DNA from 3 places in the Paenibacillus spongiae genome. Region 1 is predicted to be linked to each of the others. Evidence: riboswitches for the same ligand, from Rfam matches in the RefSeq annotation. Region 1 holds a riboswitch; each other region holds the start of a gene.

Evidence for each region. A riboswitch is a leader RNA that binds a small molecule or an ion and turns the genes downstream of it on or off. The one in region 1 is predicted to bind cyclic di-AMP.
Region 2: linked by a shared signal. The riboswitch ahead of L1F29_RS26410 (C40 family peptidase) and the one ahead of L1F29_RS02615 (hypothetical protein) in region 1 are both predicted to bind cyclic di-AMP.
Region 3: linked by a shared signal. The riboswitch ahead of L1F29_RS17100 (C40 family peptidase) and the one ahead of L1F29_RS02615 (hypothetical protein) in region 1 are both predicted to bind cyclic di-AMP.

The regions. Positions count from the first base shown of each region.
Region 1 is NZ_CP091430.1:588,614-593,593, reverse strand. Features, by position in the region: gene L1F29_RS02635 (PspA/IM30 family protein) at 1-597, shown strand, start outside; gene copZ (copper chaperone CopZ) at 720-920, opposite strand; gene L1F29_RS02625 (metal-sensitive transcriptional regulator) at 939-1,211, opposite strand; gene L1F29_RS02620 (hypothetical protein) at 1,609-2,997, shown strand; gene L1F29_RS02615 (hypothetical protein) at 3,064-3,465, opposite strand; cyclic di-AMP (ydaO/yuaA leader) riboswitch at 3,472-3,662, opposite strand; gene L1F29_RS02610 (hypothetical protein) at 4,042-4,611, shown strand; gene L1F29_RS02605 (helix-turn-helix domain-containing protein) at 4,706-4,980, opposite strand, start outside.
Region 2 is NZ_CP091430.1:5,848,636-5,853,615, reverse strand. Features, by position in the region: gene L1F29_RS26430 (D-alanyl-D-alanine carboxypeptidase family protein) at 1-1,197, shown strand, start outside; gene L1F29_RS26425 (ArsR/SmtB family transcription factor) at 1,273-1,641, shown strand; gene L1F29_RS26420 (DsbA family protein) at 1,755-2,480, shown strand; gene L1F29_RS26415 (disulfide oxidoreductase) at 2,506-2,916, shown strand; cyclic di-AMP (ydaO/yuaA leader) riboswitch at 2,986-3,120, shown strand; gene L1F29_RS26410 (C40 family peptidase) at 3,125-3,592, shown strand; gene L1F29_RS26405 (hypothetical protein) at 3,822-4,980, shown strand, end outside.
Region 3 is NZ_CP091430.1:3,732,347-3,737,326, reverse strand. Features, by position in the region: gene L1F29_RS17105 (D-alanyl-D-alanine carboxypeptidase family protein) at 1-830, opposite strand, end outside; gene L1F29_RS17100 (C40 family peptidase) at 1,170-1,643, opposite strand; cyclic di-AMP (ydaO/yuaA leader) riboswitch at 1,645-1,778, opposite strand; gene L1F29_RS17095 (DUF3105 domain-containing protein) at 2,035-2,601, shown strand; gene L1F29_RS17090 (zinc dependent phospholipase C family protein) at 2,823-3,476, shown strand; gene L1F29_RS17085 (glycoside hydrolase family 32 protein) at 3,643-4,980, opposite strand, start outside.

The DNA of each region.
Region 1 (4,980 bases):
GAGATTGAAGGATTGCAGCAGGAAATCGTCAAGCAGGATGCGGCGGTAAGAGGATTGAAGCTGCAGTCCGAGGAAAGCGCAAGAATGGCCGCGCTATACGAAACGAAGGCGTTCGAGGCGTTGAATGCCGGCCGTGAAGCCGAAGCCCGCGAAGCCTTGGCGGTCAAGCTGCATCACGCAGAGAAAGCCGCCGCTCACCAGGAATGGTACAACAGCGCCGTTATCCGCTCCGCCGAGCTGGCAAGCAAGCTCGAGGCAGCTAAGGCCGAGTTCGAGATCATGCAGAAGAAACGCAACGATCTGGTTAATCGCGCACAGCAAGCCCAAGCGAAATTGAGAAACGCCATGCCAAGCTTCTCGAGCGATCATACGCTCGACGGCGGATTGGCTGCACGCGGATTTCAGCGGATGGAAGAGAAAATCATGCAGTGGGAAGCCCGCCTCGATCTTGCGGGACAAGGCCAGCCTTACGCTTCTTCGTCGGCATACCCTTCCTACGGGACGACGTCTCCGGCTGCCGCACCTGTCGATCCGGCGAAGGAAAAGCTGATTGCCGAGCAGATGGAAGAGCTGCGCAAACGGATGCCATCGGAATAATCAGAAGTACAGCCTCACTGCAGCCTATGAGCTGCAGTGAGGCTTTTTGTTTACGCAATAACGTACAAAAATGGAGCCGCCTTATTTAAGGCCGGCTCCATTCTTGGCTCGCGTTCAAACCGTTACTTTACGCTGTATCCTTGATCCTCGATCGCTTCTTTAATGGCATCAAGAGATACTTTGGAAGAATCATAATCAACGGCTACCTGCTTGCCGGCCAGGTCGACCTTGGCGGAAGCGCCAAGCTTCTTGACCGCTCCTTCAACCGATGCTACGCAATGCCCGCAGGACATGCCTTCTACCTTCAATGTTTGCTTCTCCATTGTTCATCATCCTCCTGATCATTTCATTAATTTCTTGACTGTTATGAGCAGTTCGTCGATGACTTCTTGATCGCCCGATTGAATGCGCTCTATGACACAGCTCTTCATGTGGCCTTCCAACAGCAGCTTGCCTACGCCGTTAAGAGCGGATTGAATCGCGGAAATTTGGTTGAGCACGTCATCGCAGTAGGTATCCTTCTCGATAAGCCCCTTTACCCCTCTGATCTGCCCTTCAATCCGATTCAACCGCGAAACGAGATTGCTCTTCATCTTATCGGTATGATGGCTCATTCTAACACCGGCACCGGCATCAGAGCTGTCGCAGCAAGCGGGTTCGGTTCGTTCGCTGACGTGATCTGTTACCATAAGTTGCTCACCTCATGCATTAAATATACAATACCCCCGGTGGGTATGTCAACTAGGTATTCATCTTATTATTTCCGTCCTCCGCTTGATGTTGAAAGCCTCGCAATTCTGATACAGTATATCCCTCGCCATAGTCGGTCATGCAGATTTCCCCGTTTGCCGGGAGAACGCTGCCGCTTGTGCGGCGGTATTGCATCCATTCAACCATTCAACCATTCAATTGATATATTGACAGCATAATTTGATGGATGGTAGAATTCACTAATCATTTCATACATATTCACTTGGAATTAGAACATTTTCATTTATGGAGGGACTGCTTATGTTTAAAATGATTTCCGCGCCAAAAGGACTGCTCGCAGCCGCTTTATCCGTTTCCCTGCTGCTCGCAGCGCCGGCTCCGGCCGTATTGGGCGCTGCCGGACAACCATCCGTCTCTTCCGCTGTGCTTGATCAGACGACGAATGAATATGCGCTGTTTCTTCAGGAGAAGTTCGGCGTTCAATTGAAGGATTCGCCAACGCGTGGGGACTTCATCCAAGCGGTTGCGCGCATGCTGGTCTTTCCGCCGGATGGCGGGAAAGCGGAGGTTGCCTTCAGCGACCTGAAGCCTTCCAGCCCGTCCTATACGGCGGCTGCCACGCTGTTCCAGCAAGGCATTCTTACCTCTTCAAGCGTTGCTGCGGACCAGCCGCTCACCTCTCTGCAGGCTGTCTTTATTGCCGTTAAAGCGGCGGATCTGAAGGAGCTGGCCTACTCCTATCCGAAGGAGAAGGTCGCACAATCCCTGTCCGCGATTGCCCTGCGCATCGAGGATTTCACATCGCTTACGGCCGCTCAGGAAATCGCCGCCGCCAAAGACGCGGGACTTATCGACCCGGCGTTCTATGCGGAGCTGAAGCCGAACAAGCCCGCCTCGAAGGCATTTGCCGAGCAGCTGCTCGGCCGTGTGCTGGAAGCCAAGGGGCAATACAAACATTTTATCGCAGCGACCTCGGATCCCGCGATTTATGCCAAGCTAACCGATGCGTACCGGACCTCCGACATCATCGCGGCGCCTGAGCTGGAAGCGGTCGTGAACGGCGCATTGGAGCAAGGGCTTGTCACCGGCTACAACTTGAAGGACAGCCGTTACGACCCCAATTTCGTGGACTCGCTGACGATCACCTACGGCCATTCCGATCTGAAGCATGCCATTCAATTGATCGGGCTGCTCCGCAGCGAAGGCATCGAAGCTAACGTACAGTTCGAGCCCAAGACGTCAGCCTTCGTTCATCTTCGCGAATGGGGCGAGCCGACGCCGTCCAGCGACTACCAATACAAGAAGCTGGCGAACGGCAATTATATCGCTTCTGCGAGAGAGTATGACATCGCCTTCGAATTCAAGAGCGCGGCCGATAAAGAGCGGTTCCAGCCAATTGTTCTGAAATATGCGAAGAAGAACAGCGACGACGTATCCGGACTCATCGCCGGCTCCTGGTGGCAGCCGCTGTACTACTCGCTTACCGAGCTGAAGGAATACGACGTCATTACCAACAACAAGATTACCGGCAGCGGATCGTATTACGCGCAGTCGTTCTCGCTGAATAAGGATTCGGAGGCGATCGTCGCCGGCTTCAAGAAACTGGATCCGGAGGTCAAAATCAGTACGTACACATTCTGGGTCGACCGTCCTTTCCACAATTACTTGGCGGGCGACGACTTCAAATAATAGTTGAGTATACTAGAAAACCCGGCCATCGCTTGGCCGGGTTATTTCATTGAGCGTCTGGATGATCTAACTCTTCGATAATAGCAGAGATAAATCTCGGCCATGCGAGTGGATGATGTAATTCGCGCCGAGCCCTTTGTAGACGAGCCGCGGCTGCATGCTGTGCGTAACGACGTAGACCGGATCCGATGTCCAGCTCCGGCAAATTTGAAGGTAGCGGCAGCATAAATTCAGGCTTTTCTCGAATAGGTAGATGCTCCCGATCGCTATTTCCGGTACGATCCACGTTTTCTCCTCGTTCGTGTTTACCGTTACGATCTGCGACACCCCAAGCTCCAGCATGCGATCATATTCATTGCGATTATTGACGATCGCCACAAACGGAATTCCCCTGCATTGCAGCAGCTTAATAAACGCTTCACCGGCCGCATTAGGCGCCGATACAAGTATCGCTTCACGACTATTCATATTCTGTCCGCCTCTCTTCATACGCTTACGAGGTTAGCTGACGGATTCGGGCGCGAGAGTCGCCCTATCCGAAGACGCACGCTGCATATGCGCATCTTCGGAATTCACCCCTCATGAGAATCGGCCGTGCCGCCACGGCCATTCCCACTGTATCGGTTCCCCCGTTTCCCTGTACGGAAACTCAGCGATTTGAAACTTATCATTTATTGATGGATACTCAATACTCGTATCGTACGCCCGGCGAATATCGTTGTAAAGATGCGGTTAAATGATTCTTATTGGAATTTTCCATCTCTACGATTGCTTTCTTTCGATTTCTCTCAATATCTCGGTCATTCTCTTATTTTCTTATTATGTCAACTTATTGAATTAAGCTGCGCCTGAGGGAGAACGGTCCCGCTGCGGTCGAGATAAACCTTCTTTTTCCCCCTTCCATCCGCATTAATCGCCTTTAATTGGCTTAAATCAACGGCAAAGTTATTTTACAAACCTTGCACGGTAGCGTATCATTCGGAATATGCTACCACCCGGACTGGCATTGACCCGGGTATACAAGAATGAGGAGAGAATGACCTGATGGACGATCGATTGTATGGGATTGAGCTGTTTCAATTCGATATTCAGCGCTGCTATCATCAAGAGAGAGGCGAGCTCGAGAACTGCCGCTACGGCCTGCTAAAGATCACTTGCGGCGGTCAAAGCGGCTGGGGCGAGGGCATCATGTCGGTCGGCAGCCCCCGATTCGATTTCATGCATTGGGCTTCTTTTCTGTTTACGCTAAGAAGGATGCCGATTCAAGATGCGCTGGCGATGCTCAGCTCCCCTCACTTGTCATGGGAAGCGTCTCAACTCGAGCTGGCGGCGCGGACGCTATCGGAATTGGGCGCCCGGCTGCAGATGCGGCAGCTGGCGGGGATGGCTCAAGACAAGGTCTCCTACCCCATTGCCATCGGCTCAGGCATTCTCCCTGACGCCGGCTTACAGGAATTTTATCGCGACAATTATCCGCCGGGCGGATACGAATCGGACATTCAGACGCGGCCGACGATACTCAGCAAGCACTTGGGCTGCAAATACGGCACTGGCTCTCAGGAGGATGTGGACCGTCTGTTTCATGTCTCGCGTGCTTATCTAGCCGTGCTGTAACGGTCAGCTGTGTCTATACATAGACGTTAGCGGCAAAGAAGAAGAGGAATCCGGGCGATCGGATTCCTCTTCTTCTTCCTTGCCGCATCTCACCTTAGGCTTCTTCAAAATCCAAATTCACCGGATGCAGCGGGAGGGACTCTTCAGCCTCGCTGTCCGTGGTCGGCACCCGTTCATCTACGATGTCGAACCGGAAGCCGTCCACCCATACGCTTCCGCCTCCATGGAGCAGAACGCCGAATGCTATCGCGCCGCTCTCAGCGGGAACATCCAGGATCACTTCATACTGATTCCAATCCAGCGTTCCTTTGATCGGACGGTTCCCCATATTATCGAAGCGCAGCATGTCTCCGTTCTCATGATCGATAC
Region 2 (4,980 bases), 2.4 Mb from region 1:
CAATTGTGGTCAGTTCATTGGACAGCGGCAGCGGCAGAAGGAGATCCATTGACGGCGGCGGATGAAGGGCTGCAGGCAGAGCCCAAGCTTCAGGCTGAAGCTGCGATTCTCATGGATGCGCGTACCGGAACGGTATTGTATGCGCATAATGCCGACAAACCATTGTATCCGGCAAGTATTACGAAGATCGTGACGGGTATCATTGCGCTTGAAACCGCCGCCGATCTGAACAGTCTGGTTACCGTCTCGAAGGAAGCCCGTCACGAGGATGGAACGCGGGTCTTTCTTGCCGAAGGCGAGCAGCAGACGCTTGAGAATCTCGTTTATGGCATGTTAGTCAACTCCGGTAATGACGCCGCAACCGCTATCGCCGAGTTTATCGACGGCACGAAGGAGAAATTCGCCGAACGGATGAACACCTTCGTACGCGATAAAGCAGGCGCCGCGCAAACAAACTTTGTCAATCCAAGCGGACTCCCCGACCCGCTGCAGGTAACGACAGCACTGGATATGGCGCATATTGCCCAATATGCGATGAAGAACGAGACCTTCCGAACCATCGTTGGAACCACGAAGCGCCCGTGGAAGGGAGCGGAATGGACATCAGAGCTTATCAACCACAATAAATTGCTTGGAACCTATGAAGGCGCTACCGGAATCAAGAACGGCTTTACCAATGCATCCGGCTTTACGCTGGTCGCTTCAGCGATGCGGGACGAGATGGAGCTGATCGGCGTTATTTTGAAAGCGCCAACAAATAATGGGATTTATGCGGATATGCGTAAACTGCTGGATTACGGCTTTGCGGGCTTCGAGCTTAAGAAGCTGTTCGATGCCGGCGAGTCCTACCCCCAGCCAGCCGAGAAGGGAGCTCCCACATTCGTTGCTTCCGAAGAAATATGGGCGGTTACACCCCGGGGCGAGCAACCGGACATAAGAGTCGAGCCTAGCGGCAGTGTGCAGGTTCAGACCTCCAAGGGGATGATTGCGGCAGGGAAGATGACCGTGATTGAACCCGGTGTTAACGACGAGCCTCTTCAGATGAGCGGCAAGCAAGTTTATGAAGAGACAGGAAACCCGATGAATCTTTGGCTAATCTTCGTTTTTATGGCTTGGCTGGTTATGAATGCATTCCTCGTATTTATTGCCTACCTCCGCTATAGAAAAAAAAGGAAATATCGTTCACCAGAATGGTAAGAACACCTTCGTGCTCCCGTCATTTTCTGTGATATAATAGCTCTCAAATAAGATGCGAGGGATAACGGTGACAATATGACTGAAAAACTGGTACAAGATGCATGCGACGATCCGTGCAGCGGGACGGAAGCCGATGTCCAAGATGTTCGCGAGAAATTAATCGGCGATGAGGCGGCTTCCGAGCTGGCCGATTTGTTCAAGGCTCTGGGCGATCCGACGCGGGTCAAGCTGATTCATGCGCTCCTTCAATCGGAGCTGTGCGTGCATGATCTGACGGTGGTTCTTGGAATGGGGCAGTCTGCCGTGTCCCATCAGCTGCGCTTCCTGCGCAATCTGCGTATCGTCAAGCGCCGCAAAGTAGGCAAGACCGTGTATTACTCCCTTGATGACGATCATGTCGAGCAGATTTTCATGCAGACCCTGCAGCATTTGAAGCATGACTGAATCAAGCAGGAGCGTCATCTTATTATGCGGACGGCGGCCGTGCCCAGTGCATGGCTATTAAGTCTGCAGGCCAAGCGAAAGAAATAAGAATGGGTAGAGGAGAGAGGTAACAGATGGGTGAAGCAAGGAAGGGACAAGCTGCGAAAGGACATGCTCCCAAGAGTTCTTCCAAGAGACCGCCGGTGAAGAAGGGGCCTAAGAATTTAATCATTTTCACGACGATATTGGTTGGATTGTTCGTCCTGCTGGTTGTATTGAACCAAGCGACGAAGGATCCGGTGACGGTGGCGCTCGACAGCACACCGGATATTACGAATCAGCCGGTGGAAGGCAGCCAGGATGCCAAGGTTACGATCGTGGAATTCGGGGATTACATGTGCCCGTCCTGCAAATTATGGGGAGAGCAGATTTATCCGAAGCTCCAGAAGGATTATATCGAGACCGGCAAAGCGAAGTTTGCCTATATAAACGTGCTGTTCCACAATGAGTCGGGAGTGGGAGCACTTGCTAGCGAGTCCGTATTGGCGCAGAATCCGGATGCCTTCTGGCCGTTCCACAAAGCGTTGTTCGACGCCCAGCCTTCAGTCAACCATGATGAACCTTGGCTGACCAAAGAGAAGGTGCTGGAAGTGGCGGGCAAGGTCCAGCCTGCAATCGATACCGATAAGATGAAGGCGGATATGGAAGCCGACGCGGCGAAGACGCAAGTCGATCTGGACGAGAAGCTCGTGAAGGATTTTAAAATCAGCTCAACGCCGACGATCATGATCAATAACGTCAAACTCGATAATCCGTTCGATTACGATGCAATCGTCAAGCTCATCGAGGAACAGCTCTAACCATTTTGAATAGCGGGGGCGCAGGATGAAATTTCGTGAATATACGTTGTACATGGCTTGGATCGTAGCTGTCGTTGCAACGCTCGGCAGTCTCTATTTTAGCGAAATACGCGGATATATTCCGTGCGAATTATGTTGGTACCAGCGCATTCTGATGTACCCTCTGTCGATCATTTTGGGGATCGCAGCGTATAATACGGAGACAAGCATTAAGAAGTATGTGCTGCCATTATCCATCTTCGGGGGTTTCATCTCGCTGTTCCATTACTTGGAGCAGAAGGTGCCGGGGTTTGCTTCGATTAAGCCTTGTACGCAAGGCGTTCCCTGCAATATCGATTATATTAACTGGCTCGGTTTTATCACCATACCGTTCCTGGCCTTGATCGCGTTCACGCTCATTACGGTGCTCATGATTTTGACAAAATCCGAAAAATGAAAGGATTCTAATAAATAATAAAGAGGAAAAACACGGAAATCCTCGAATTACTTTTCTAGAGCATGCAGGATGACACTTATGCCTAATTCTCCGGCAAGGAGAAACGGGGGACCCAATCTGGGTGAATTGATCTTCAATAGGAAGATAATAGGGACCTTCAACCGAACCCCTCAGCTAACCTCGTAGGCAACGAAGGGAGAAAGTCAGTTTGAAAAAAGCTTTCATATCGTTAGTAGCAGGGGTCATGATATTTGCAGGAGGAGGAAGTGTTTTCGCAGCACAGACTCCATTGAACGAATCCATCGATCAGGTGATCGGCACGCCTTACAAGTGGGGCGGAACGACCGAGAAGGGATTTGATTGCTCGGGATTCATCATCTATATCTTCGATCAGTTCAAGGTAGACCTCCCAAGAACGTCCAGCTCGCAAGCAGAGACGGGTACTGAAGTAAGCCAGGACGAGCTCCGCGAAGGCGATCTCGTATTCTTCAATACGAGCGGCAAAGGCGTTTCGCATGCCGGAATCTATGTAGGGGACGGCAAATTCGCCCATTCCTCCAGCAGCAAAGGGGTCGTCATTAGTAAATTGTCCGATTCCTATTACAAGGAACGTTATGTAACGGCTAGACGTGTCGTCTCCTCCGAAACGTATGCATCTGTCATGAAGAGCGAGTAGGAAGAGGATTCAACCCATAGCGACAAGGAAAGACCGGATGGCTATCCGGTCTTTTTGCCATGTCGAATGATGCAAGCAACAAGAAGCGTGAAGCCGGATGAATGATTTTGATTTTGGAGCGGTAGAGAGATATCGCCATAAAAGTAGTTTACGCAGAGCGTTAATGCGACTAGAATGCAAGTGAAGGCGCTTTCTGCAAGCGAATTGATAATTCATTGGGGGAGATTCAATGGCCATTCATTATCCGAATAAGGTGAACGTGAACGCAGCAGACTTAGAGCTTGCCATCCGGCAGGGCTGTCATCCGATGCAGCAGCAGTTCGATCCGCAGCATGACGATCTTCCGTATTTCGGCAATATGATGAGCGGGCCGGAACCGGGGAATACGCATTTTACGAATTACTCCATCTCCCATGTCCCCGGCAGGTGGCTGAACGCATTATTGAATGCGGAGGATGCTCTGGGAATTCCACTGGATGAATCGGTCATAGACAATCTTGCCCGGTGCACGTACAAGGCCTTCAGCCATCCGATGAGCATGCCTCAATTGATCGATCTGCATACCTTCGAGCCCGTGCAGACAAGTGATCTGCATAACCTGCGGGAAGCGGCTCATGCGTTGTATGCACTGATCAAATATCGAAACGATGCGCAGGCGCTCGATATTTCGAAGCGGTTTATCAAGACGGTTTCGAAGTATTTTAATTTTACTACCGGGGAATGGGAGGAAGAACGGTTTCACCTGGACACGGGAGGCAGCACGACGTTCACTTGCGGAGAGGTGCGCACATTCCCGATTTCATTCGGGAGATTTATCGGCCCTCTTGTGAAGCTGTATAAGGCATGCGGCCTGGAGGAAGCGCTGGTGCTTGCGATCCGGCTCAAGGACTATGCATTCGCAAATGTGATCAACGAGCGGGGCGATTACGATGTGCGCGTATTCGGCGACCATACGCACTCCACAACGGCGATGATCTCTTCCTTGGCGCAGCTGGGCGAGGTGTTGGGAGACCGCTCGATTCTGGACCGGGTCTCTGCTTTCATGGAGAATGGGCTGCGGGAGATCGCATTGGAATTCGGTTGGTGCATCGAAAGTTATCATCGCAAGGATCACTGGGGCGAAATCAATAATACGTCGGATATGATGGAAACCTGTCTGATTCTGGGGAAAGCGGGCTACGCAGGCTATTTCCAGCAAGCGGAACGGATTTTACGGTCACACTTTCTGCCCTCCCAGCTGCTGGACACCTGCTTCATTCCCGATTCGGACTGTCCGGATCACGATTACCGCCATAAGCTTGCCTCCCGTTCCAAAGGGGCCTTCGGCTTCCCTTGTCCTTACGGGCATGAATACGAGAAGGATTACGTCATCTCCTTCAACTGGGACA
Region 3 (4,980 bases), 3.1 Mb from region 1:
TTCTCAAACCCATAATCGAACAGATGAGTCATATCCGAGAATGTTGCCTCCTTCGAATCCGATTTCAATAAAACGCCAATTAGTTCCGTATCCTCCCTTCTTGCAGATGCGACAAGCGTAAAGCGTGACTGATCCGTAAATCCGTTTTTGATTCCTGTTGCGCCTTCATAAGTCCACAATAATTTATTATGATTGACTAAATCGGAGTCCCATTCGTTTCCGTCCCATGGCTTTGTTTTTGTCCCAACGATTTTCCGGAATGTTTCGTTTTGCATGGCATACTGTGCGATTTTCGCCATATCCAGAGCAGTTGTATAATGCGCTTTATCATGTAAGCCGTGAGGATTTTGAAATTGTGTATTTGTTGCGCCTGCTTTCTCTTTTACAAACGCATTCATTCGCTCAGCAAAGGCTTTTTTTGATCCATCTATATGCTCGGCTATAGCTGTGGCAGCATCATTACCTGAATTCATCATTAGAGCGTAGATCAAATTAATCATGCTCTGCTGCTCCCCTTCACTTAAATAAACTCTTGTTCCGTCTTCATATCTGGCTTCCTTCGAAACCGTAACCCGATCATATGGCTTTGCTGTTTCTAACGCGATAATACCGGTTACAATCTTGGTAATACTTGCTGGATACAAAACATCGGTTTCATTTTTTTTCAACAAAACACTCCCCGTCTTTGCATCGATCAATACAGCGGCTTGTGCATGAATATCGGGCTGCAAGATTCCTTCTTCGGCTTTTGTTGAGATGGGATGCACGGCAAAGAAAGACAACAAAACCATGTATGGAATGAAAGACAGCTTTTTATTAGATCCGAGCATCGTAATAGACCTCCAATCGATTGAATAGGAAGACTTATTTGTCTTGCTTTATCCAACTACTTGTCGTAGTATTTTTTTGAATCACCATTATAGGAGGTGAGCAAAATATGAAAATCTTTCAACGCTTTGCTATTTGTGGCACACTATTACTCATTGTTTTACTGACAAGCGGATGCAACACAGAATCCGATGACAAGAATAACAATTCGAATAAGATGAATAACATGAACCATGAACAAATGGATATGAATAATAATGAGAAGGAATAATTAGTGCGCAGCCGGTTGAAAGGATAAGCCCGCGATATTCGCGGGCTTATCCTTTAACAATACGAACCGTCTAGTGCTTTTCAGTCGTCATACTATCATAGACCTCTTCGGACACAACACGACGGGCAGTAACATATCTTTTCTCGTAATAGGATTCCGATAAGGCGCTTATTCGGACCCCTTTACTACTGGAAGAATGTGCGAACTTCCCGTTTCCGACGTATATACCGGCATGCGAGATTCCTTTCCCATCCGTATTAAAGAAAACAAGATCGCCGGGACGGAGCTTATCCTTGTCCACATATTCTCCGGCATTCGCTTGTGTCTTAGACGTTCTCGGAAGCTTAACGTCGAATGTTTTGAATATATGCAGGATAAAACCCGAACAATCGAATCCATCTGTAGTCGTACCGCCCCATTTGTATGGTGTACCCACGACCTCATTGACGGATGCGGTCAGCTGCGGCTGATCTGCAAATACACTTCCGGCGCCCGATGTGAATACGGCTAGCGCCCCTACTATTGATATAACTGTTTTCTTCAAAATGTTCTCCCTTCGGTGCCTACGAGGTTAGCTGAAGGTTCGGTAGAAGGTTCCCTATAATTCCTTACCATTGGAATTAATTCACCCAACGTGGTTCCCCCGTTTTTCTCACAGAAAATTCGGCAAAGTTTGTTTTTAAACTACACAAGGTAGTATAATTCTTTCTTTCTCGTCGATCTCCTCCCTTGCAAAAATTAGAATCCTTTCATTTTATTAAGGATACCAGAAGGACAGCATATATCCGCCCCTCTTTGGTTATATATCGTTCATCTTATTGCTAGTTCTGAACAGCAAACCGAAAAATCTCTTGTGCTGTTATATCCGTAGATGATACGATTTCATAAAAAGAACTACGTATCGTAATTTTAATGGAAAGGAGCATGCGAAGCTATTGAACCAAACCAAATCTAACAAACAGCAATCCAAACAAGCCCGAGCTGAAATGCGCCGGGAACAGGCGAAACGTAAAAAAATGATAAAAAGGGTAGGCTTGTTTGGAGGCCTATTCGTGCTCTTAACCCTTATCATTATCGCCTTTGCATTCCGTCCACCGTCACCAGGAGAGAAAGTAACCATTATGTCCGATCAATCTCATATTCCCGATGTGACTTCACCGCATAAACCGTACAATTCCGATCCGCCTACCAGTGGCCAGCATGTTGCTTCCACTGCACCTTGGGGAGTCCATAAAGATCCGTTACCCAAGGAGCTGCTCGTGCATAACCTTGAAGATGGCGATATTGTCATCTATTACAATAACCAATTGGACTCCTCCTCTATTGCCGAATTGGAATCGATTGCAGAGCATTATAAGGAAGGCGTGATTGTAAATCCATATCCGGAAATGAAAAATAAGATCACATTAACAGGATGGGGACGCATTGACCGGCTTGAAACTGTCGAAAAAGACTCCATAACCAAGTTTATTCAAGCATATAGAGGAAAAAATCATCATTGAAAGCACTCGTATTTCTCAGGAATGCTGCCCATTTGCTCAATCGATGAGTGTGACGTGAGAAGGATCCGCCGCGTCGGATCCTTCTGCTGTATTAGTGCTATCGTTACTATTAGATCCATGATCTATGGAGGGATTATCTGCTTAATCTCGAATAACACAAGGAACGGATTAACCTAACGGTCAGGATACTTTAAGGAAATTATTGAAGGGTGAGGGGAATTATGGGTTCAAGAATCATGCACTTGATTATAGCCAATCGAATTGCAGAGTGTCTGTCGATAGAAGATAGAACACTATTTTTACTTGGAAGCATTGCTCCAGATGCCGTATCGACTAAAGACTCATCGCATTTCTTTAAAGGTGCATTACAAGATTATTCAAGAAGCATTGATTATAAAGGATTTTTACATAAATATCGTTCGCAAGTAGAAAGTCAATATATACTAGGATACTTTACACATTTGATCGCTGATGATATCTGGCTGAAAGGTTTTAATCTTTCTTGGTTGAAAAACAGAATGGAAGCTAATCATGAATTATATCATTTATACCATAATGATTTCCGATTACTGAATGGAAAATTATTAGAATACTATTGTATGACAGATGAATTGAGAAAAACGCTCAGTTATCTACCTACATTCTTTAATTTGCAAGAAGTTACGTCCGAAGATGTTGAAAACTTCATCCCATATGTATTAGGCGATATGAATTACGATAAGGAAGTTATTAATGAAAAGCTTAATGTTTTTACGTTTGATCAGATTGTTGGTTATATAGAGACATCAGTTGACATGGGGTTACTGAATATGAAACAGGCGGCCATCCTGTACCGGATGCCTTCTGCTCGTGAATGGTCAGTCGCCCATCCTTAGGTTGGAGAGTGCCGTGACAAGTTACGAAGGGATATAGAGAAGTAAAATCTTCACGATCGAAGAAAGATAGTTCATTATTCAACGAAGATTAGGCTGCCGACATGGATCGGCAGCCTTGGGTCCGTCTGAACCATTAACGTAAACAACTTGGCTGATATTTATGGAGTCAGTCGCTTTGTGCGCTCAATAACTTTACATGACTAAATTGAGCTTCTCCATCCGTAACAAAAACGCCCCATTTTCCACGCTGATGATTATACATCCTAGTACTCAATGCAACTTGATCATCCAGGTATATTTCGCAAATCGAATCTTCAATAATGACTTTTAGTTCATAAGGTGTATCCGGGATGAGCGTGATGGGGCGCTCAAGTTCAACAATATGAGGCATGTCCCCTCTTCTCGGCCAACAATCGAAGACGATTCGATTGCGATCCGGTTCCAGTCGAATATAGTAACCGTTCTCCAAGTCCTCACTGAACCTTAGCATCATCCCACAGCTCCGTGTGTTTTCCGCGAAGGTAACGGTGGCAGTAAGTTTACAGCAGGATGGAAGTTCATCCGTCATTGCACATGAGAAAGAATCCAATGCAGCACTCTTTAATGTATTCCCAGCAATATCCCATTTGCCAATTCCCGGCGCAAGTTGGACAGGCAATTCCTGTTTAAAGACTTTATCGAGTTGTTCAGGTATTTTCACCTGCAGCGTACCGTCTATATGCTGAATTAATTCATGAACGACCAAATTTCCTCCCCATTGCCATTGACCTTCATCTTTCTCTTCCGTCTTCGTTGGATTCCATCCGAAAACATAACGCCTGCTGCCATCGCTGAACGTCTTGGCCGCGTAGTACGCTCTTCCGTCAAAAGCATCATCGGCAGGCGCTATCCACGGTCCATTAAGCGATTTACTCATCCTGTAGTGGGTAACCCATTTATCGCTGAAAGTTGAAAATACGAGGTACCACCAGTCCCCTATGCGGAACAGATCCGGGCACTCATGAGTGAAATATAAATGAGGAGCCCAGAATGGTTCGCGAACTTCCCAATGCTTGAGATCCTTCGATGCACACAGCGCCGTGCAGCCCCGTCTTCTGGAGGGTCCCTCTTTCAATCGAGCAGCCAATAGCATCCAATACTCTTCGGCCTCTTCGTTCCAGAATACAAACGGGTCCCTCCAATCGTCTTTTTCGTACATCTCGGGAGGTGCGAAGAAAGTGTCCTCCTCAATCTTGCTCCAATGAAGCAGGTCGTCGCTCACGGCATGCATGACTGCTTGCATCGGCTTTCCTTGTGATTGGAGATGATGATTGTGACCCGTATAAAAGATATGATATTGTCCTCCCGCTTCGATGACGCATCCCGTAAAGATAAATAAATCCTGTTCATCCTTGCTCCCTCTCGGGATTACTTCTCCATGTTCCTCAAATTGTACAAAATCATCCGTACTGATCAGATACCAAGGCGTTCCTTCCCCATATTTCTCATGATTCCGCCAATCTAA